3 regions of the Velazquezella soli genome follow, and region 1 is predicted to be linked to each of the others. Evidence: predicted binding sites of a transcription regulator. Region 1 holds the regulator's gene; each other region holds the start of a gene.
The links. The regulator LexA, encoded in region 1, represses DNA repair genes until DNA is damaged. The targets are predictions, from matches to a motif close to TGTTCNNNNTGTGTTCNG.

Region 2: a site for LexA is predicted at 5,987-6,004, ahead of recA (recombinase RecA). Genes of this name have one in related genera too.
Region 3: a site for LexA is predicted at 3,384-3,401, ahead of AC0JZ8_RS12025 (putative DNA modification/repair radical SAM protein). Genes of this name have one in related genera too.

The regions. Positions count from the first base shown of each region.
Region 1 is NZ_CDRNXF010000004.1:2,321,295-2,329,296, reverse strand. Features, by position in the region: gene gltA (citrate synthase) at 1-1,123, opposite strand, end outside; gene AC0JZ8_RS14735 (ComEC/Rec2 family competence protein) at 1,417-3,966, shown strand; gene lexA (transcriptional repressor LexA) at 3,947-4,666, opposite strand; gene AC0JZ8_RS14725 (VOC family protein) at 4,859-5,734, shown strand; gene kdsA (3-deoxy-8-phosphooctulonate synthase) at 5,739-6,584, shown strand; gene eno (phosphopyruvate hydratase) at 6,713-7,987, shown strand.
Region 2 is NZ_CDRNXF010000004.1:2,063,425-2,071,426, reverse strand. Features, by position in the region: partial or broken gene AC0JZ8_RS13480 (ArsR family transcriptional regulator) at 1-69, opposite strand, end outside; gene AC0JZ8_RS13475 (inositol monophosphatase family protein) at 166-990, opposite strand; gene ttcA (tRNA 2-thiocytidine(32) synthetase TtcA) at 1,031-1,897, opposite strand; gene alaS (alanine--tRNA ligase) at 1,951-4,608, opposite strand; gene recA (recombinase RecA) at 4,839-5,927, opposite strand; gene cckA (cell cycle histidine kinase CckA) at 6,174-8,002, opposite strand, start outside.
Region 3 is NZ_CDRNXF010000004.1:1,741,212-1,749,213, forward strand. Features, by position in the region: gene AC0JZ8_RS12005 (hypothetical protein) at 1-588, shown strand, start outside; gene AC0JZ8_RS12010 (3-deoxy-manno-octulosonate cytidylyltransferase) at 611-1,501, opposite strand; gene AC0JZ8_RS12015 (glycosyltransferase family 4 protein) at 1,572-2,624, opposite strand; gene greA (transcription elongation factor GreA) at 2,688-3,164, opposite strand; gene AC0JZ8_RS12025 (putative DNA modification/repair radical SAM protein) at 3,407-4,639, shown strand; gene AC0JZ8_RS12030 (UdgX family uracil-DNA binding protein) at 4,639-6,090, shown strand; gene AC0JZ8_RS12035 (DUF6693 family protein) at 6,191-6,568, shown strand; gene AC0JZ8_RS12040 (MFS transporter) at 6,575-8,002, opposite strand, start outside.

The DNA of each region.
Region 1 (8,002 bases):
CCATCGCCTTCAAGGTGATGCCCGAATAGAAGTCGATGTTCGGGTACAGCTTCTTCTCGATGAAGTAGGGGTCCGTCAGAGCAATCTTCTCGAGTTCCATGGCGACCTGCAGAAGCGGATCGTCCTTGTGACCGAGTTCCGCCAGCACTTCATGCGTGGTCTTCTGCATGATCTTGGCGCGCGGATCGTAGTTCTTGTAGACGCGGTGACCAAAGCCCATCAGACGGAACGGATCGTTCTTGTCCTTGGCACGGGCGATGTATTCCGGAATCTTGTCGACAGTCCCGATCTCGGTCAGCATGTTGAGCGCTGCTTCGTTGGCGCCGCCATGAGCGGGGCCCCAGAGGCAGGCAATGCCGGCAGCGATACAGGCGAACGGGTTTGCACCCGAGGAACCTGCGAGGCGAACCGTGGAGGTCGACGCGTTCTGTTCGTGATCCGCGTGCAGGATGAAGATGCGATCCATGGCGCGCGACAGGACCGGGTTGACCTTGTATTCTTCGCACGGCACGGCAAAGCACATGCGCAGGAAGTTGGAGGCGTAATCCAGGTCGTTCTGCGGATACACGAAGGGCTGGCCGATATGGTACTTGTACGCCATGGCGGCGAGCGTCGGCATCTTGGCGATCATGCGCAGCGACGCAACCATCCGCTGGTGCGGATCGGTGATGTCGGTGGAATCGTGATAGAAGGCCGAGAGAGCGCCCACGCAACCGCACATGACGGCCATAGGATGCGCATCGCGGCGGAAGCCGGTGAAGAAGCGGCTCATCTGCTCGTGAACCATGGTGTGCATGGTTACGCGATGATCGAAGTCCTTCTTCTGGGCAGCCGTCGGCAGTTCTCCGTAGAGAAGCAGATAGCAGGTTTCCAGAAAGTCACCCTGTTCAGCAAGCTGCTCGATCGGGTAGCCGCGGTGCAGGAGAACACCCTTGTCGCCGTCGATATAGGTGATCTTGGATTCACAGGATGCAGTCGACGTGAAGCCGGGGTCGTAGGTGAAGGCACCGGTTTGCTTGTACAGGGCTGCGATATCGATAACATCCGGCCCAATGGTGCCCGATCGCACCGAGAGGTCGACTGTCTTATCACCAAGTACGAGATTTGCGCTTTGTTCCGTCATTCTGATCCTCCAACCTGTTGGCGGCATGGCGCCCAGAAAGCGCCATAAGAGTTAAGCGTCGCAAGTTAGCTATATGATCCTAAAGGTGATGCCAAGCGCTCCTGCGACATTTTGTGCAGCGCGAAAATAATTTAGGCAGGCCACGTTTAAAAGATGCCCAACCTCATGGTGTAAGAGGCCGTAACGTGAAGGAAAACCGCAGCTTGGCGAATGTGTTGACGAGGAGAATATAAACGCGCAGGTTGCGTTTATCAATCACCGTCTCTGCAGCGGAGCCGGCGGGATAAACCATCATGGCGAATGGCGGAGCGATTTTTGAGGCAGCCAGCAGCAAGCCGGTGATGCTTGCTTCGACACCCCACGCAATCGCACTCTGGATGCCCGAATCGGCATCGCAGACAATGCCCGCGGAAGTCCGGAATGATGGTCGAAACGACCATCATTCCGAGGATGTTTTCAGGGTATACGTGGTCAGAGACCGGCCCGTTTCCAAATGGCTGTGCACGTCGTTGAGCGAGGAGGTTTCCCACGGTCATGGGTTCCTCTTCCTGCCTGTCTTGCTGGGTGCCGGCGCTGCGATCTGGTTCGCACTTCCTTGGACGCCATCGCCATTCATTCTCGCAACCATGCTTGCGATCTCGATGGTGACCGCAGGGCTGACACGGTATCGCGCGCATCCGCTGTCTCGTGCCAACCTTGTACTCTGCATGCTTCTCTCCGGTTCTGCGCTGGCAGCGCTCGAAACCTGGCGGTGTTCGACGGTCGTGCTCGATTCGCCCGTCACGACGACCATCAGCGGGATTGTCGAACGACGCGAAGCGGATGCACAGCGCCGCTGGCGCTATATCGTGAGGATCGAGCAGACATCTGAGCCCACGCTCGCTCGTCCCCCGCAGCGGGTGTCGCTTCTTGCCAGAAGCCAACACGAACCTGCAGACATCGGAGAGCGCGTTTCCGGCCGTGCCCGTCTGTCGCCACCCTCTGGCCCGGCGCTTCCCGGATTGAACGATTTCGCCTTCTCCTCCTACTTCGATCAAATCGGGGCCGTTGGCTTCTTTTACGGCGCGCCTAGCGTACAACCGGCGATCGATGACCAACCCGGGTTATGGTCGGACATGCAGCGAGGGCTTTTTGCGCTTCGCAGCGCAATCGGCAATCGCATCCGCGATACGGTCAAGGGGGATGCGGGCGCTTTTGCTGCCGCAATCGTGACCGACGAGCGCCGTGCAATTTCCCGTGAGACGACCGAGGCGCTTCGTCTGTCCGGGCTGGCCCATATCGTCGCGATCTCAGGCCTGAACATGGCGCTGGCAGCCGGTATCTTCTTCGTCGGCGTCCGCTCCGTCCTGTCGCTGTTTCCAGGCTTTGCGCAGGCCTATCCGATCAAGAAGTTTGCCGCGTTCGGTGCGCTTGTCATGGCGACCGCCTATTACCTGATTTCCGGGTTCGGGGTTTCCGCCGAGCGGGCCTATATCATGATGGCGGTGATGCTGGTCGCCGTGCTCGTCGATCGACCCTCCATCAGCCTTCGCAACGTCGCCCTTTCGGCAATCATTATCCTCGCCATCTCGCCGTCGGAGATTTTGGGTCCGAGTTTCCAGATGTCGTTTGCGGCAACCGCGGCACTGGTGGCAGGGTTCGCCCTCTGGACGCGATATTTCGCGAAAGGTAAGGAGGATACAAAAGGTAGCAACCGGTGGATAACGGGTGTCGCGGCGACGTTCCATTTCATTGCCGGGATCGTGGTGACGTCGCTGATCGGCAGTACTTCGACGTCGATCTATTCGATCGAGCATTTCCACCATCTGACCACCTACGGCGTCGCGGCCAATCTCGCGGCCATGCCGATCATTTCCTTCGTGGTGATGCCGGCAGGGCTTGTTGGCATGTTGCTGATGCCGTTCGGGCTGGATGCTCCCTTTCTGTTCATCATGGGCGAGGGGTTGCGGATCGTCATTCGCATTGCCGAGATCGTCGCCGCATGGGGCGGCGATATTGCCATCGGCCGGCAGAACCCGCTTTTCCTGCCGCTGGCGACGGCAGGCTTTCTGCTTCTGACGCTGCTGCGCACGCAGATGAGGCTGAAAGGCGCGCTGTTCATGGCGGTGGCTTTGGTCTTTGCGGTCCGCTCAGGCTCGGCGCCGAGGCCTGATATCGTCATATCCGAAGACGGCGCATCGGTCGGCGTGATCAAGGACGACAAGATCACCCTCAATCGAACCCGACCGCCGGGATTTATCTTCGATCAATGGCGGCGAGCGCTGGTGCTTGAGACCGGAGAACAACCGCTCGCCTTGCCGGTTCTTGCCTCTTCGGAACCAGCGGGAGGTGCCAGCCTTGCGAAAAGCGATGACAAACGCCCTAGACCACATTCGCGACCGGATTTGACGGGCCGGGAAATCGAATATGTCAGGGGCTTTCTTCAAGCATTCACGCCCGGACGATTTGCCTGTCTGCCGAAAATCCTGTGCGCGGTGCAGACTGCTCAGGACATCCGGATCGTCACTGTCGAAGACAACCGATACACCGGTCTTGCCTGCGATTTCGGTCGGATCATCGTCTCGCCCGGCGCACGCTTCGATACTTGCCGCTCCGGCGCCTTGCTTCTCAGCGGGCGGACGTTGCGCCGGACTGGCGCACTGGAAATCACCATTATTCCGAACGCGACAGCGCCAGACATCAAGATTACGGCGGCGATGCGAGACAGCGCACAGACCTCAAGCCGTCCGTGGAGCGTCCACCGGTTCTATGACTGGCAAACGCGACAATTCGACTTTGGCATCCCGGAGGCTGTTGCTGCGCATCTCCGGGATGACAGCGTTCTCAATGATAGCGGCGAATAAGGCCGACAAGCTTGCCCTGGACCTTCACCCGGTCGGGCGGGAAGATGCGGGTCTCGTAAGCGGGGTTTGCCGCTTCCAGTGCGATCGAGGCACCCTTGCGGCGAAACCGCTTCAGGGTCGCTTCTTCCTCATCGACCAGGGCAACGATGATATCGCCTGGACTTGCGGTGCTGGTATTCTTGATGATGACGGTATCGCCATCGAGGATGCCAGCATCGATCATCGAATCGCCCTTCACTTCGAGCGCGTAATGATCGCCGGAACCCAGCATCTCGATCGGAACGGCGATGTCATGGGTGTTGTTCTGGATCGCGGAGATCGGCACGCCGGCAGCGATTCGACCCATGACCGGGATGTTTGTCGAGAACGGATTGTCCGCCATGACCGGCGCCGGCTTCTGAGCGACGACCGGTTGCGTTTTGCCAAGGCTTCCCTCGATGACACTGGGAGAAAAACCCCGTCGCGGATGAAGGTTCGCCACATAGGCGTCAGGCAGCTTGATCACTTCGAGCGCGCGTGCTCTGTTCGGCAGACGGCGAATAAAGCCACGCTCCTCGAGCGCGGTGATCAGCCTATGGATGCCGGACTTCGATGCAAGGTCGAGAGCGTCCTTCATTTCGTCAAACGACGGCGGCACGCCTGATTCTTTCATCCGCTCGTGGATGAACAGAAGTAACTCCTGTTGCTTGCGTGTCAGCATGGATGGGACCCTCAGAATTGGAAACAAATGCAGAACGGACGCTATATGTTCTATCTGTGTTCCGCAAGCCCCAAATTTTTGCTCAAGAATAGTCTCATTTCAGCGTTCGATCACGTATTCAGTTCGTGCGCAGCACTTGCCGAGTTTCCCGCGATAGCCAATGTTCTGCGGAATAAGACTTTGGGGGTGTAAGTGGGTAACAAGTCAGTCGATCATTTGGTTCTGCCCGTTGCAGATCTGGCGTCAGCGCGGGGGAGGTTGACCGCTCTCGGCTTTACTGTGGCACCTGAAGGTGTTCACCCTTTCGGCACAGCCAATGCCTGCATATTCTTCGCGGATGGCTCGTATCTCGAGCCGCTGGCCATTGTGAACCGTCGGCAAGCCTCGCTTGCGGCAAAACGAGGCAACGTGTTCACCGATCGCGACATCCGCTTCCGCGGCCAGCGGAAAAGGGAAGGTCTATCGGCGGTGGTCGTCGGGACGCAGGATGCAGCGGCCGATCATATCCGTTTTGTGGACGGGCACATGTCTGCGGGCGAGATGCTTCAATTCTCCCGCCCGATGCAGTTGCCCGATGGTGGGGAGAGCGAAGTCTCATTCCGTCTGGCGTTCGCGGCAGTCCCCGAGGTCGATGACATCTTGCTGTTTTCCTGCCAGCGAATGGCCGCATTACCGGCAGATCGCGGTGGTCTTGATGAGCACGCAAACGCCGTTACAGGCCTTCGAGAGATCGTATTTTCTGCAGATGACCCGCTGGAGTTTCTGCCGCTTTTCGAAACCGTGTTCGAGACGCAACCCGAGCAAGGGAAAGACGGTCTGTGGATCGCAGCTGCCAATGCCGGCATCCGCATTCAATCCAACGACACGTTCAGCGACGAGTTCCGGTCTTCGATGAAGCCCTTGTTATCGTCGCGCCTCGCTGCGCGCGGGATCATCTTCAAGACCACCGATCTCGCCGTGACAGAGATCACCCTTGCTGCTAATGACGTCGCATTCATCCGCAGGGATGGCCGCGTGATCGTGTCGGCAGCCCCGGGGCAAGGTGTGGTTTTCGGTTTCGAGGAATAGTGAAATGACAGTCTCCGCCAATTCTGAAGTGTCCGTGGGCGAGGGGAGTTCGAAAGTCGTTTTCTCAAACACGGCAAAGCTCTCGCTGATTGCCGGTCCCTGCCAGATGGAAAGCCGTGATCATGCTTTCATGATCGCCGGCACGCTTGTCGAACTCTGCAAGAAACTCGGCATCGGCCTCGTCTACAAATCCTCCTTCGACAAGGCCAACCGCACGTCGATCTCCGGCAAGCGCGGCATCGGCTTGGACAACGCGATGGCGATCTTTGCCGATCTGAAGACGGAATTCGGCTTTCCCGTTCTGACCGACATTCACACTGAAGAGCAATGCGCTCTCGTGGCGGATACGATCGATATCCTGCAGATCCCCGCCTTCCTGTCGCGCCAGACGGACTTGCTCGTCGCGGCCGCAAAGACGGGTTGCGCGATCAACGTGAAGAAGGGCCAGTTCCTGGCACCCTGGGACATGAAGAACGTCCAGGCGAAGTTCCTCGAAAGCGGCAATCCCAATGTGATGCTGTGCGAGCGCGGTGCCTCGTTCGGCTACAACACGCTTGTCTCCGACATGCGCTCGCTGCCGATCATGGCGGCTCTCGGAAGCCCCGTTATTTTTGACGCAACCCATTCCGTGCAGCAGCCCGGCGGCCAGGGCGGTTCTTCCGGCGGCCAGCGCGAATTTGTCGAAACGCTGGCGCGGGCAGCCGTCGCCGTCGGCGTTGCTGGCGTCTTTATCGAAACCCACGAAGACCCTGACAACGCACCGTCCGACGGTCCGAACATGGTCCACCTGAAGGACATGCCGCGCCTTCTGGAAAAGCTGCTGGCCTTCGACGCCATCGCAAAAGGCTGACGGCGTCGAAAAACCGCCGAATTGACTGGATTGTAATCCGCGTGTCATCGACGATCGCACAATGTCGATGACACGCCTGTTCGCTGAGCCTGCGAATTCAGGCTCGCACATTAACCGAGGAGAGACCCTTGACCGCCATTACCGACATCATCGCTCGCGAAATTCTGGACAGCCGTGGCAATCCGACCGTCGAGGTGGATGTTTATCTGGAAGACGGCTCGATGGGCCGCGCCGCCGTTCCGTCCGGTGCCTCCACGGGTGCGCATGAAGCCGTCGAACTTCGCGATGGTGGCAAGCGCTATGGTGGCAAGGGCGTCGAAAAGGCTGTCGAAGCCGTCAACACCGAGATCTTCGACGCGATCGGCGGCTTCGATGCCGAAAGCCAGATCCACATCGACAAGACCCTGATCGCGCTCGACGGCACCCCGAACAAGTCGCGCCTGGGTGCAAACGCCATTCTCGGCGTCTCGCTTGCCGTTGCCAAGGCCGCAGCCGAATCGTCCGGCCTGCCGCTCTATCGCTATATCGGCGGCGCCTCCGCCCATCTTCTTCCGGTCCCGATGATGAACATCATCAACGGCGGCGCTCACGCAGACAACCCGATCGATTTCCAGGAATTCATGATCATGCCTGTCGGCGCCGAGACGCTGAAGGATGCCGTGCGCATGGGCGCGGAAATCTTCCACGTCCTCAAGAAGGAACTGGCAGCGCAGGGTCACAACACCAATGTCGGCGACGAAGGCGGTTTCGCACCGGGCCTGAAGAGCGCTCCGGAAGCGCTCGATTTCATCATGAAGTCGGTCGAAAAGGCTGGCTACCGGCCGGGCGACGACGTTCACCTGGCGCTTGATTGCGCAGCCACCGAGTTCTTCAAGAACGGCAAGTATGAGCTGGAAGGCGAAGGCCGTTCGCTCGAGCCGGAAGCAATGGCCGATTACCTGGCAGAACTTGCCGGCAAGTACCCGATCATCTCGATCGAAGACGGCATGTCGGAAGACGACTGGACCGGCTGGAAGTATCTGACTGACAAGATTGGCTCCAAGGTGCAACTGGTCGGCGACGATCTGTTCGTGACCAACTCGGCCCGTCTGCGCGATGGTATCCGCCAGGGCACAGCCAACTCGATCCTCGTCAAGGTCAACCAGATCGGATCGCTCACCGAGACGCTCGATGCTGTCGAAACAGCGCATAAGGCGAGCTACACGGCCGTCATGTCCCACCGTTCGGGTGAGACGGAAGACTCGACGATTGCGGATCTCGCCGTCGCCACCAACTGCGGACAGATCAAGACCGGTTCGCTGTCGCGCTCTGATCGTCTGGCCAAGTACAACCAGCTGATCCGTATCGAGGAAATGCTTGGGCCGCAGGCCGCCTACGCGGGCCGCTCGATCCTCAAGGCCTGATCATTCCGGTCGACT
Region 2 (8,002 bases), 260 kb from region 1:
CACCCGTCGGATCTACTCGGTGACAACGAGCCCCGCTCGTTCGAGAACCTGGATATGCTTCCGCATGCCGCCTTCCGGCACCAAAATACACGAGGGTTCAACGAGGACAACGGAGTTGGCTTACGGTGTCGTTTCGCCCTCTACTGGGACCGACCCCTTGAAGGCTCAGTCGCCGATGAGTTCGCGGCGCAGCATCTGCCAGCTGTCCTTGCAGGTCGCGACCAGCAGCCCGCCATCCACGTGGTTCGGCAGGTAAGCGGATCCGTCGAAGCGCGCCGCATAACCGCCGGCCTCCGTGGCAATCAGGGTGCCCGCCAGATGATCCCAAGGCATGAGCTTGTTGTAGAGAAGGTATTGCACGTGCCCGCCGGCAAAGGTGCGATACTCGTGCGCGGCACATCGATAGTTGGCAAAGAAACGCACCTTCGCCAGGTTGGCCAGCAGCCGCTCTCTTTCCTCGCCGAAGAAATACCCGGGTGACGCCATTCCGACCATGTCGCCGATCGGTGTCGCTTCCGCGACCGCAAGGCGCACCGCGTCGCCGTCAGGACGGCGCAGGAAGGCGCCTGCGCCCTTTTCCGCCATCACCCAGTCGTCACCCATCGGATCGTAGATGATGCCGGCCACCGTTTCGCCTTTCCAGACGACAGAGGCCATGACACCGAAGGCAGGAATGCCGGAGGCGAAGTTGAACGTGCCATCGACAGGATCGACGACGATCGCGAAATCCGAACCTGCGAGCTTGCCAAGCAGCGACGGATCGGCGGCCACCGATTCTTCGCCGACAAACAGAGCATCAGGCGCCAGCGCTTCGAGCTCGCGGCGGATCAGACGCTCGGCAGCCTCGTCCGCTTCGGTCACAAGATCCGACGGCTCGCTTTTGGAACGCACGTCGCCGCTTCCAAGCCGCCGGAACCGCGGCAGGATCTCTTCCTTCGCCGCAAGGCGCAGGATGTCGGCAAGCTTGGCTATATCGAGCGGCATGGTCATCGTGTGAGATCCTGCGGTGGCGGGAGCAGCTTGTTGGGGATCAGGCGGCGGGGTTGGCGCTGAGGCCGGAGAAGTCGAACATTTTCGGGTCAAGCAGGTGCGATGGGTTCACATGCGCCAGTGCCCGCAGCATCGTGTCCTTGCGCCCCGGCATGCGCGTCTCGATATCGGCAAGCATGGCTTTCATCGCATTGCGCTGCAGCCCGTCCTGCGAGCCACAGAGGTCGCACGGGATGATCGGGAATTCCATGGCGGCAGAAAATTTCGCCAGATCGTCCTCGGCGCAATAGGCGAGCGGCCGCAGCACCATCACGTCGCCTTCGTCGTTCAGAAGCTTTGCCGGCATGCCGGCAAGCCGTCCACCGTGAAAGAAGTTCATGAAGAAGGTTTCGAGAATATCCTCCCGGTGATGCCCGAGAACCAGCGCGTCGCAACCCTCTTCACGGGCGACCCGGTAGAGATTACCGCGCCGCAGCCGTGAACAGAGCGCGCAGTAGGTTCCGCCCGCAGGCACCTTTTCCTTCACGATCGAATAGGTATCGCGATACTCGATCCGGTGCTTGACGCCGATCGAGGTGAGATAGTCCGGCAGGATGTGTTTGGGGAAATTCGGCTGTCCCTGATCGAGATTGCAGGCAAGCAGCTCGACCGGAAGCAGGCCGCGCCACTGCAGATCGAGCAGAATGGCGAGAAGCGAATAGCTGTCCTTGCCGCCGGACAGGCCGACCAGCCAGCGTTTCTGATCTTTCAGCATGCCGAAATCGTCGAATGCCTGACGAACCTGCCGCAGCAGCCGCTTGCGCAACTTGTTGAACGAGACCGAACTCGGCGCATCCCTGAATAGGGACGGCACGAGGCCATCCACGACCTCGTCGATCTCATCCGGTATTGTTGCGTTCAATCCCATGTCCAAACCTCATGTGAAACGGGCGGCCAGTGGCCGCCCGATCATTCCAACTCTCAGGCGCCGAGCGCGGCCGCCACGGCTTCCAGCGCTTCATTGGCCTTGGCACCGTCAGGGCCACCGGCCTGCGCCATATCCGGCCGTCCGCCGCCGCCCTTGCCGCCGAGCGCTGCAGAGGCGATCCGCACCAGATCGACAGCACTGAAGCGACCGATAAGATCAGGCGTCACCGCCACGACCGCACTTGCCTTGCCGTCTTCAGAAACGCCAATCAGGGTCACGACGCCGGAACCGAGCGTGGCCTTGCCTTCGTCCGCGAGCCCCTTCAGGTCCTTCGCGTCGATGCCGGCCAGTGCCTTGCCCATGAACTTGATGCCCGCGATATCACGAATGTCGTCCGCAGAACCACCCTGCTGTCCGCCACCCATGGCGAGCCGGCGCTTGGCGTCTGCCAGTTCCTTCTCGAGCTTGCGACGCTCGTCGATCAGCGCCTCGACACGGGAAACGAGCTCACCGGGCTGAACCTTCAGCGCACCCGACAGCGTCTTCACGCGCTCATCCTGCTCAGCGAGATAGGCACGCGCTGCATCCCCCGTCACCGCTTCGACGCGGCGAACACCGGCGCCGACGGCGCTTTCGGAGAGAATGCGCACGAGGCCGATATCGCCCGTCGCGTTGACATGCGTCCCGCCGCAGAGTTCGATCGAATAAGGCTTGCCGGCCTTCGGCCCATCGACAGCCTTGCCCATCGAGACGACACGAACTTCATCGCCGTATTTCTCGCCGAACAATGCCATTGCACCCTCGGCAATCGCATCGTCGACGCTCATCAGGCGCGTCGTGACCTGCGCGTTCTGCAGGATGATGGCGTTGGCCATATCCTCGACGACCTGCAATTCCTCTGACGACATCGGCTTCGGATGCGACACGTCGAACCGCAGACGCTCAGGAGCGACCAGCGAGCCCTTCTGCGCCACGTGTGTGCCGAGCACTTCCCGCAGGGCTTCATGCAGCAGATGCGTCGCGGAATGGTTCGAGCGCAAGCGCGAACGGCGGGCGTGATCGACGGCGAGGATGACCGCGTCGCCAGCCTTCAACGTGCCCTCGGTCACGGTTGCGATATGGACAAACAGCCCCTCGCCCCGCTTCTGGACGTCGGTCACTTCAAGCTTGGCGTGGTCGGTCGAGATCAAACCGGCATCGCCCATCTGGCCGCCGGATTCACCGTAGAACGGCGTCTGGCTCACGACGATTTGGACGGCATCGCCGCTCGAGGCACTGTCGATGGCCTTGCCATCCTTGACAATCGCCTGGACGACGCCTTCGGCAGTCTCGGTGTCATAGCCGAGGAATTCGGTGGCGCCGAACTTTTCCTTGATTTCGAACCAGACGGTTTCGGTCGCCTTGTCGCCGGAGCCTGCCCAATGCGAGCGGGCTTCCGCCTTCTGGCGTTCCATCGCATCGGTAAAGCCGGAGAGATCGACGCCGATTTCGCGGGCGCGGAGCGCGTCCTGCGTCAGGTCGAGCGGGAAACCGTAGGTGTCGTAAAGCTTGAACGCCGTCTCGCCGTCGAGCATGTCGCCCTTGTCGAGCGTGCTGGTCGCGTCCGAAAGCAGCGACAAACCACGTTCGAGCGTCTTGAGGAAGCGGGTTTCCTCGAGCTTCAGCGTTTCCGCGGTCAGCGCCTCGGCGCGCACCAGTTCCGGATAGGCGCGGCCCATTTCCTGCACCAGCGTCGGCAGCAGCTTGTACATGACCGGTTCTTTGGCACCGAGCAGCTGCGCATGGCGCATGGCGCGGCGCATGATGCGGCGAAGCACGTAACCACGGCCTTCGTTGGATGGCAGCACGCCGTCGGCAATCAGGAACGCGGACGAACGCAGATGGTCGGCGATGACGCGGTGGCTGGCACTGCCCTGGGCCTTCACGCTCAGGACATCCTCGATCGTTCCGATCAGCGTCTGGAACAGGTCGGTGTCGAACACACTCTGCTTGCCCTGCAGGACACAGGCCATGCGCTCGAGACCCATGCCGGTATCGATCGACGGGCGCGGCAGCAGCGTACGCTCGCCAAGAGCGGTCTGCTCGTACTGCATAAACACGAGGTTCCAGAATTCGAGAAAGCGGTCGCCGTCTTCTTCAGGCGAGCCCGGAGGTCCACCCCAGACATTTTCGCCCTGGTCGATAAAGATTTCCGAGCACGGACCGCAGGGGCCGGTATCGCCCATCTGCCAGAAATTGTCGGAGGTGGGAATGCGGATGATCTTGTCGTCGGAAATGCCGGCGATCTTCTTCCACAGCGTCGCAGCTTCCTCGTCTTCCGAATAGACGGTGACCAGCAACCGGTGCTTGGGCAGATCGAACCCTTCGGTAACCAGCTTCCAGGCAAGCTCTATCGCGTTTTCCTTGAAGTAGTCGCCAAACGAGAAGTTGCCGAGCATTTCGAAGAAGGTGAGATGGCGGGCGGTGTAACCGACATTGTCGAGGTCGTTGTGCTTGCCACCGGCGCGCACGCATTTCTGGGAGGTGGTGGCCGTGGTGTAGGGGCGCTTTTCAAGACCGGTAAAGACGTTCTTGAACTGCACCATACCGGCATTGGTAAACATCAGCGTCGGGTCATTGCGCGGCACAAGCGGGGACGAGGACACAACCTCGTGGCCGTTCATTTGGAAATAGTCGAGAAACGTCGACCGGATTTCATTCACGCCGCTCATGCTAAGCCCTTTTTATCGCCGGGTGCGATGCTGTTATTCGAAGACGAAAGGCTTGTATCGTCCGCGTTCCCGACTGTCCAGCCACAGCACCCCTAATCATCCCAAACCCGCCCGAAACGCAGACCGGCCGCGCATCTCGTAGATGGCGGCCGGCAAGATTTGAAAACCGGAAAACACCGGTGAATATCAGCGTCAGGATGCCCTAGATCGACATCCCAACCCAGGTCCGATCAAGGGTCCGGGGCCTGGTCGCCGTCATTGGCATCAGGACCGCCATTCTGCAGGAACTTGTCCGCGATCAGACCGGCGTTCTGGCGCAGCGACGTCTCGATTTCACGCGCCACTTCCGGGTTGTCTCGCAGGAACGACTTCGCGTTCTCGCGGCCCTGACCGAGACGCTGGCTGTTGTAGGAGAACCAGGCACCCGACTTCTCGACGATCCCTGCCTTGACGCCGAGATCAACGAGCTCGCCGGTCTTGGAAACGCCCTCGCCATACATGATGTCGAATTCGACCTGCTTGAAGGGAGGCGCCATCTTGTTCTTGACGACCTTGACGCGTGTCTGGTTGCCGACGACTTCTTCGCGTTCCTTGACCTGGCCGATGCGGCGAATGTCGAGACGAACGGACGCGTAGAATTTTAGCGCGTTACCGCCTGTCGTCGTTTCCGGCGAACCGAACATCACGCCGATCTTCATGCGGATCTGGTTGATGAAGATCACCATCGTCTTCGACTTGGAGATCGACGCTGTCAGCTTGCGCAGTGCCTGGCTCATCAGACGGGCCTGAAGACCCGGCAGGCTGTCGCCCATTTCGCCTTCGATTTCGGCACGCGGCGTCAATGCCGCAACCGAGTCGATGACGAGAACGTCGACAGCACCGGAACGCACCAGCGTATCGGTGATCTCAAGCGCCTGCTCACCGGTGTCCGGCTGCGAGATCAGGAGGTTATGCAGATCGACGCCGAGCTTGCGGGCATAAACCGGATCGAGTGCGTGTTCCGCGTCAACGAAGGCGCAAACACCGCCACCCTTCTGAGCCTCGGCAATGGTCTGCAGGGCAAGCGTTGTCTTGCCCGAGCTTTCCGGACCATAGATTTCGACGATACGGCCCTTCGGCAGACCGCCGATGCCGAGCGCAATATCGAGGCTCAGGGAACCGGTGGAAACTGTCTCGATCTCGACGATGCTATCGTTCGAGCCAAGCTTCATGATCGATCCCTTACCGAAGGATCGTTCGATCTGTGAGAGTGCTGCTTCGAGCGCCTTGCTCTTGTCCACGCCTTTATCCTCTACGAGCCGCAATGAATTCTGTGCCATGAGGTCCCACCTTTAGGTTATTGCCGCCACGCAAGCAATGAAGCAGCCGATGGACATCGTGTACTCTTTTTGTTCTCATCAATCAAGAGGCTTTTATCAGCTTGATTGAACTGCGTTATCGCGATTTCGTTCCCGGAGCGTTCTCGCGCGCATAATCTGTGGAAAATCAGGCGTTAAAGCAAGAAGCCTCGCGGTTCGACGGACGAATCGCGAGGCTCCATAAAGGTTGACAAGCGGATCAGAAAATCAGTCCGAGTCGAGCATCTCGCGAACCGCAACGGCAAGCTGCTTCAGCGAAAACGGCTTGGGCAGAAAACCGAACTTCGCATCGGCCGGCAGGTTGCGCGCAAACGCGTCCTCCGCGTATCCGGAGACGAAGATGAACTTCAGATCCGGATAGGATTTCCGCAGTTCCGTCAGAAGCGTCGGCCCGTCCATCTCAGGCATGACAACGTCGGAAACGACGATATCAACCTTGCCTTCGAGCTCGTCCATGATGTCGAGTGCTTCGACGCCGGATCCCGCTTCGTGCACGGTATAACCGCGCGTTTCCAGCATCCGCTTGCCGCCCCGGCGAACCGCTTCTTCATCTTCCACCAGCAGCACGACCGCGGACTTGCCGGTGAGATCCATGTCCTCCGCCGGCGCTTTCAAAGCCACAGGCTGTGCGGCTGCTCGAGCTGCAGCCTCTGCGGCCTCCGGCGTGATAACAGGTATTTCCGGAATGTGGCGAGGCAGGAACAGCCGGAAACTCGTTCCGCGACCGACTTCCGATTCCGGATAGATATAGCCGCCGGACTGTTTGATGATGCCGTAGACCATCGAAAGGCCGAGACCTGTCCCCTTGCCCACTTCCTTGGTGGTGAAGAACGGCTCGAAGATCTTGTCCATGATCTCGGGCGGAATGCCGGTACCGCTGTCGGCAACCTCGACCATGACGAGATCTTCCGCCGGCAGATCGGCCTGATGGAAGGCGGCGGTTTCCTCGGCCGTCACATTGCGGGTCTTGATCAGGATCGTGCCGCCCTGCGGCATCGCATCGCGCGCGTTGACGCAGAGGTTGATGAGAACCTGCTCGAACTGCGACAGGTCGGTACGCACCGGCCACAGGTCACGCCCATAGTCGACGTCGAGCTTGACGTTGGTGCCGGAGATCAGCCGGTCGACCAGCATGCGCAGGTCGCCCACCACGTCGGTCAGGTTCAACACCGCCGGCCGCATCGTCTGCTTGCGCGAGAAGGCAAGCAACTGGCGAACCAGAACGGCGGCCCGGTTGGCGTTGCGCTTGATTTCCATCAGGTCGGCAAAGCTCGCGTCGGATGGCCGCGCCTGCAGAAGCAGGTGATCGGAGGATAGAAGGATTGCCGTCAGCACGTTGTTGAAATCGTGCGCAATGCCGCCTGCAAGCGTTCCCACCGCGTTCAGCTTCTGGGTCTGCGCCATCTGCGTCTCGAGCGCCTTTTGCTCGGTCGTCTCGACGGAATAGATGATGGCCGCCTCTTCCGGCGCTTCGTCGCTCTCGTCGATCACCGCATTGACGTAGAAACGCAGATAGCGGGTCTCGTCGCCCGGATGCCGCGAATCGATTGGAGTGATGTCGCCCTGCCGGTCGCGTGCGGCAGCAAGCGCCGCCATCAGCTGATCGCGGGTCGTCTCGTGCGCGATACGCTCCAGCGACGCACCGCTTTCCACGTCGTCGCGGGTCAGAACCCCGGCGAACAGTCGCAGGAACGGCGCATTGATGCGCAGGATCCGGCCTTCGCCATCAACGGACGCAATGGCCATCGGCGTGTTGTTGAAAAAGCGCGTGAAACGCATTGCCGACGCGGATTGATCGGTGTCCTCACCATGCGGCCGGTTGATTACGACACTGCGGCTTTCGCCGGGCGCACCGTCGCGCATGGAGCTGACGCTGTGAACAAGTCGCACCGGCAGGCTCTGGCCGTTGGCACGGCGCAGGTCGAGATCGAGCGTTTCCGTACGCTTCAGACCTGGCGCCGGCTGAACCGATTGGATCAGCGCCATGCCCTCGCCCGCCACGAGATCGTCGATCGTCATCGATCCAGGAGAAAACT
Region 3 (8,002 bases), 580 kb from region 1:
CGGTCGGGCAAGCAGAAGTCGCTCGACGATCACATGGCGAACCTGAGACTGGAGTTCAAAGGCCAGCCGGAACTGCTGTTCTATCATGCACAGCTTATCGTCCTGATGCGGCGCGAATATAATGTCCGGGAGACGTACCAGCAGTTCAAGACGCTGTGGCAGAATGAAGCGCCGTTCCTCACCGCGCATCTCGATCTGCGTTGGCTGATCTCCGCGAGCGACAGCATCGCCGATCTCGACGAGGACCTGACGGCAAGGGCGATCGCCATGATCGGCTCGTCGCTTGCCAACACGATCAAGGTTTACGAGACCGACCGCTTCATCCATGGCGGGGACGAGCGTCCTGTCTCACAAGATGCGATCGAACAGACGCAAGGTGCGCCGATGCACAGGTTCAACGGGATGTATCTGTTCAAGGTGGGGACCGACGACACGCTGCGAAACATGCGCTGGCGGCTCGATCCGTTTTTCAAACAGGGGATTGCCGGCGAGATCGCGAAGGCGATCTACGACCGCCTGCAGGAGAACGACACGGCATTCAGCCGGTTACGAGCGCTCCACCACCGCGATCGCAGCGGGTGGTGGTAGCAGGCGCTTAAGCTGTCCCGGTTCAGGATGGCTCGCCATTCTTCGCTCGCTGCTTTTTGCGCTGCTTGACCAGCCTGTCCTTCTTGGACCTGATCCGCAGACCTCTGGCGAGATTGTAGATGACGCGAAGCGGCATGGTGATCGTGATCAGCTTGCCGAGGTTGCGGTTGCTGTTTTCCAGCCGTTCGGAAAGGACCTGGATCGCCGCGAACACGAAGTTGCTGTTGTCGATATCGGGGAAGTGGCGCGACAGGGCCTTGTAGGGATTGAAGGCTGTTCTTCCTGCCATTTCGAGCTTGTCGCTGTTGGCGAGGAGTTGCAGCACCGACTGTTCGAACGTCCAGTCGTGGATGTGGAACATCTGCCACTTGCGGCTGCGGCGTCCCGAAAAACCGCAAAGCACGACCTTGGCCTGCGGCACCTTCTCGCAGAGCCAGACCGAAAGGGCGAAGCCTGAACTGGCGGTGTGATCGAGCGGATAGAAATCTTCGAGGTAGCTGCAAAGGTCGATGGCACCTGCTGCGACGCCGCCGAACTCGGCCGGTTCCGTCACCTGTTCCATCGTGGCGGCGCGCATGCTCATGACGCCGGTAAAGCCGGGGCCCGGCAGCAGGGCCAGCACCTTGTCGAGAGCGTTGTCGTAGATCAGTTCGGACCCGACGCGGCTGGTGCGTGCCACCAGCAGCGAATTGCGCGTGAACGGCGCTTTCAGCACCTTGCTGACGTAGTTGAAAAAGACGAACAGCGTCGTTTCCGGATAGGCGGCGTGGATCTCGTTGAAGTTCTGCTCGTCACTGTTGGCGACAAGGACGATGTGGGAATAGCCGGCGAAAAACTGCTGCCAGTCTCCCTCGCTCAAAAGTCCGCTCGTCGTCGGTCTGTGCTGCGCCATCCCGGCAGAAAGTTCCGTCATTCGAAGCGTCCTCCATGCAGATGCGGGCAGAGCCGGACCGGTTGCGTGGCACCGAATGCCTCTGAAGTTTTCATGGTCTAGTCTCTAAAAGCGTTTCGTAGATTTCCGCCAGACTGTTGGCTTCCTTTTCGATAGCGAAGGCGACGCGAACATGCTCGCGACCGCTCCAGCCCTGCTGGCGGGCCAGTGCAGGGTTTTCGAAATAGGTGCGCAGCGCATCGCGAAGCGCCGTGTAATCGCCGGCCGGAACAACCGATCCGGTCTCGCCCTCGACGATCATTTCGGAATAGGCGCCGGCATCGCTTGCAACGACTGCGGTTCCCGATGCCATCGCCTCGAGCGGCGTCAGTCCGAAGCCTTCATTGCGGGACGGTGCCACATACAGAGACAGCCGACGGTACCAAGGCTTGATGTCGTCCACTTCGCCCATGAACAGGATGCGATCTGTCAGACCGCTCATGGCGACATCGGCTTTCAACGCATCGCCGAAAACCTTGTTGTCCGGCGTGACACGTCCGCAGACGACGCCCGTCCATTCGGGATAGGACGGCAACAGTTCGATCAGGGCGCGCACGAAAAGGTCTGTGCCCTTCTGATGCCGAACGCGCCCGAAGCAGCCGATCAGATGCTTGCCGAAACCATCTGCCGGGGAGGAAGGGTCGGATGGGCCGGAGGGACGGAAGAGATCGAGATCGACGCCGTGGTGCACCACCTTATAGGGCACTTTCAGGTATGAACCCGATCGTGCAGACGTCGCGACGACCGCATCCATCTTGCTGATCAGAAAACCCGTCCATGCGGAATGGGTTCGTTGCGCGGCGGAGGTGAACAAGAGCTTCAACGGCATCCGCAGCACATCGCGCATGAAGAGGCCGGGCAGCATCTCGATATTGCGGCGGGCATGCCAGACACGGGCGCGCCGCCCTGATGGCGGTGACCACAGCGCGGCAAGGTCGGCATAGCGGATGTGGGGAAGGTGGGAGGGCAGGCCAGGTCCCAAGACCGCGATCTTCTGACCCTTTGCCCATTGCACCGGAATCAGCTGGACGATCGTGGACGTCACGCCGGAGAGCCGCTTCTTGAAGTTCGGCGCGATCACTTCGATATCGGATATATCGACCACGGAGCCGGGAGCGATACCGCTGCCCATCTCCGTGGCGACTTCGCCAGACGTTTCCACGAGCGATCAGCCCCAGGAGATGGCGAGGATCTCGTAGGCCTTGGAGCCGCCAGGGGCGACGACTTCGATGCTGTCACCCTTCTCCTTGCCGATCATGGCACGGGCGATGGGTGAAGAGATCGAGATGCGGCCAGCCTTCACGTCGGCTTCCTGATCGCCGACGATCTGATAGGTCTTTTCCTCTTCGGTATCTTCATCGATCAGCTTGACGGTTGCGCCGAACTTGATCGTGGAACCGGACATCTTGGAGAGGTCGATCACTTCGGCGCGGGCCGTGAAATCTTCCAGCTCGCCGATGCGGCCTTCATTGTGGCTCTGGGCTTCCTTGGCCGCGTGGTATTCGGCGTTTTCCGAAAGGTCACCATGGGCGCGCGCTTCCGCAATCGCTTCGATGATGCGGGGACGCTCCTCCTGCTGGCGCCAGCGCAGTTCTTCCTGCAACTGGGTAAACCCCTTCGGCGTCATCGGTACCTTTTCAACCATTTTCTTGTCCTTAAGGCGCATGTCCGCGGATGCCGCGGACACAAAAAGAAACAGGTTCCGGAGCGGTAACTTCGGAACCATCTGCAGCATCTGAATTTAGGGCATCATAACAGAATTTCGACTGCTCCCGCTAGGAAAATCGAAATGGTGTCAGATGCGCCAGCTGGAGTTGAATGAATCAAACGTCCCTCGATTTGTCAACGGGTTGACGCAGTCATAAAGAACATATAGAGAACGCACTAATGAAGAAGTCGCTGAAAGAACGGTTGGCGATCCTGTCGGACGCTGCCAAGTACGACGCCTCCTGCGCCTCCAGCGGGACATCGAAGAGAGATTCGTCGGTATCCGGCGGATTGGGTTCGACCGAGGGGTCCGGCATCTGCCATGCCTATGCCCCGGATGGTCGCTGCATCTCCCTTCTGAAAATCCTTATGACGAATTTCTGCATCTACGATTGTGCCTATTGCATCAATCGTTCCTCCAGCAATGTCGAGCGCGCCCGGTTCACGCCTGAAGAGGTTATCTGGCTGACGCTGGAATTCTATCGGCGCAATTATATCGAGGGTCTGTTCCTGTCGTCGGGCATTATCCGCTCGTCCGATCACACGATGGGCGACATGGTACGGATCGCGCGGGAATTGCGGACCGTTCATAATTTTCGCGGCTACATCCATTTGAAGACGATCCCGGAAGCGTCGCAGCAGCTGATCGAGGAGGCGGGGCTTTATGCCGACCGTCTGTCGATCAACATCGAACTGCCGACCGATGCCGGGATCAGCCAGTTTGCGCCGGAAAAGCGGCCCGCCAATATTCGTCGCTCGATGGGCGATCTGCGCCTGAAGATCGAGGAAATGCGCGATCCGACGCTGCAGACCAAGCGTCGCAAGCGGTTCGCGCCTGCCGGCCAGAGCACGCAGATGATCGTCGGGGCAGACGGCGCCAACGACGCGACCATTCTTGGGACGAGCGCCAGACTTTATGGCAGCTACAGCCTGAAACGCGTCTATTACTCCGCCTTCAGTCCGATCCCGGACTCGTCGAAGACACTGCCGCTGATCAAGCCGCCGTTGATGCGCGAGCATCGGCTCTATCAGGCTGACTGGCTTTACCGGTTCTACGGGTTCGAGATCGGCGAGATTACGGCGTCCACGGAAAACGGCATGCTGGATCTGGACCTTGATCCGAAGCTTGCATGGGCGCTCGGCAACCGCGACAAGTTTCCGGTCGATGTGAACAGGGCGGACAAGGAGACGCTGCTGCGGGTGCCGGGTTTCGGGACCAAGACCGTCGGAGCGATCCTTTCGTCGCGGCGGTTTCGCAAGCTGCGTCTGGAGGATTTAAAGCGGCTGAGCGTGTCTCTGAAGAAGGTACAGCCCTTTATCACCTGCGAAGGGTGGACACCGCGCAAGCTTGCCGACCGGGCCGATCTGCGATCCATGTTCCAGCCAAAGCCGGAGCAGCTGTCGCTTCTATGATGTACCGAGTCTTGTTGCGGGGGAGAGGCGATCTGACCGAGTGGCGCGATGCTGCGCGTGCCTATCTGGCGGCCGGCATCGCACCTGATCGCGTCGAGTGGCGCACGATGGACGACACGGACGGATTGTTCGGGCTGGACGGCAACCAGTTGCCTGCGCCTGTCGACAAGCCGGTGACGCAGGGTGTTCCTCCAGCCTTTCTGAAGCTTGCCGCCTCGGTCATCTGCCATTCCGATCCGACGCGGTTCTCGCTTCTCTACCGGATGCTGTTTCGCATGGCGCACGGGCGCAATTTTCTGGGTATGGCGACCGATCCGGATGTGGTGGCGGCAAACCGGATGTCGAAGTCGATCGGCCGCGACTATCACAAGATGACCGCCTTCGTCCGTTTCAAGGAAATTCCACTGCCGGAGGGTGTTGCCGGACGCCGGCGCTTTGTGTCCTGGTTCGAGCCTGATCATTTTATCATCGACCGTGTGGCCCCGTTTTTCCAGCGTCGTTTCAACGACATGGACTGGCTGATCGTGACGCCCAAGGGTTCGGCGTCCTGGGATGGCGAGACCCTGCGGACCAGCGATGAGCCCGCCGAAAAGCCAGACCTTCGCGACGACACGGACGATCTGTGGCGGACGTACTATGCCAATATCTTCAACCCCGCGCGGCTGAAGGTGAAGATGATGATGTCGGAAATGCCGAAGAAGTACTGGAAGAACCTGCCCGAGGCAGAGCTTATTCCGGGCATGATCGCCAGCGCCGAGGCAAGTGTGATCGAGATGGGACGCAAGGCGGCGAGCGAACCCCTGGCGTTCCACCATCGCATCCAGGAAGCCGCAGCACGGGTGCCAATGCCAGAAGGGCCGACCGCCGGTACAATCGAGGCCTTGCGGGAGGAAGCACGTCGCTGCACCCGCTGCGCCCTCCATTGCATGGCGACCCAGACGGTTTTCGGCGAGGGGCCTGTCAATGCCAAGGTGATGATCGTCGGCGAGCAGCCGGGCGATCAGGAGGATCTGGCCGGGCGCACCTTCGTCGGGCCGGCGGGCAAAGTGTTCAACGAGGCGGTGAGCGCGGCCGGGATCGACCGGACGCAATTCTACATCACCAATGCGGTGAAGCATTTCAAATACGAGCCACGCGGCAAGCGGCGCATTCACCAGAAGCCAAATATGGGCGAGGTGCAGCAGTGTCGCTGGTGGCTCGTCCAAGAACTCGATCTGGTGCAGCCGAAGCTGGTCGTCGCGATGGGTGCGACCGCGCTGTTTTCACTCACCGAGATGCGCCACAAGCTGGAGGACGTCCGGGGCAGGCCGATTGCCATGCAGAACGGTCGGACGCTGTTTGTCACCGTGCATCCGTCCTACCTGCTTCGCATTCCCGATCTGGGGCGAAAGGCGGAGGAGGTGGCGCGGTTCAAAGAGGATATCGTGGCGATCGGACGCCTGGCTTCGTAAGCGAAGCATCAAGTTCATTGGTAGGCCCAGGTTTCAATTGACTTCGTCTTGAAATGAAAGCTGTATTCGGCGGGGTCTCTCAAGACTATAGCTGGGGAATATGTCGAATACAGACGTTGCGGCCACACCGCCATTCAAGACGCAACCTTTCGGATCCACGCTTCGGTGCGAATATTCGCTGATGGAGGCGGTCGGGTATATCATTCTCTGGGTGATCATCAGTGTGTTGACACTTGGGATCGGTGCGTTCTTCGCCGTTTACTACTTCTACAAGAGCATCATCAACAAGACCTACCTGATCGGCCGGGACGGCCAGCGGATCGCGCGGCTCGAATGCGAACTCAATCTGGCGGAGATGATCGGTCACATCCTGATCTGGATCCTGATCTCCATCGTGACGCTTGGGATCGGTCTCGTGTTCTACGTCTTCCGCACGCTGCGCCTCTGCTTCAACAAAACGAGGCTCGTCTATATCTGAGCGCGCTCAGTGTCCCGAGCCGATCGCGCTTTCGTCGATATGGGCGCGGGCGTAGATCGTGCGGGCGGTCGCTGCGAGGATAAGCAGGAGCAGTGAGGCGAGGAGGCAGCAGCAGGCAAAACCCGTCGAGAAGGATTGCCGGGCGGCCTCCAGCCAGACCGGACCTTCGCCTGCCTGCAGAGCGGTGCCACTGAGCCCGCGTGCCGTCTCGACGGCGCCGCCAATGGTCGCCCTGACCGTCGCGGCCTGGGCCGGGTTAAGGCCGGTTACATCGGCGCCATCCATCAGAATGCGGTAAACCAAAGTGCCGAAGCTGCCGAGAAGGGCGACGCCGAGAGCGCCGCCGAATTCGGCGCTGGTTTCCGAAATCGCCGAGGCCGACCCGGAGCGTTCTGGCGGCGCGGTGCCAACGATCAGGCCGGTTGTCGTCAGAACGACCGGCACGAAGCCGATGGCGATGATCATGGTCGAGCCGAGGACGCCGTAGAGGCTCTCGGAATAGGCAGCGATCGACATGGAGAACATGCCGGCCGCGTTGATGACGAGACCGATGAGGACGGTGTTGACCGGGCCGAACCGGTTGGTGAAACGGTAGGCCTGCAGCGACATTAGGGTAAAGACGATGGATGACGGGATCGACCAGAGGGCGGCTTCGAGCGGCGACAGGCCGAGAACGAACTGCAGGAAGAGGTTCTGGTAGAGAAACACCCCGAAGACGAAGAACATGCCCGCGAGATTGACGAGAAGCGAGGCGGTGAAGGCGGGGATGGCAAACAGTTTGAGGTCGATCAGAGGCTGCGTCAGGCGCTTCTGACGGCGGATGAACAGGTAGCCGAACGCAACGCCGACCGCGATCGGGACCAGATGCTGGCTCTGGAACCCATCTGCCGCCATGTGCTTGAAGCCGTAGATCACCGGCAGCACGGTCGCGAGCGACAGGACGACGCTGAAGAGGTCGAGCTTGGCACTGTCCGGGCTTTTGTATTCTGGCAGGAGGAACGGGGCGACGACCAGAAGCACCAGCATGATCGGAATGTTGATGAGAAACACAGAGCCCCAGTGAAAATACTGCAGAAGAAAGCCGCCGAGGAGCGGACCGATCAATCCGCCCAGTGCGAAGGCTGTGCCCCAGATGCCGATCGCCCGGTTGCGCTCGGCTTCGTTCTTGAAGAGGTTGACGATCAGCGACAGGGTCGAGGGCGCGATCGTCGCACCGGCGATGCCGAGAAGCGCACGGGCGGCGATGAGTTCCTGTGCTGTCGAGGAGAAGGCGGCAAGCGCCGAGGCGATCTCGAAGGCGAATGCGCCGATCAGCAGCACGCGGCGGCGGCCGATCCGGTCTCCGAGCGTGCCCATGGTGACGAGAAAGCCGGCGACCATGAAGCCGTAGATATCGTTGATCCAGAGCAGTTCGGACGCCGACGGATCGAGATC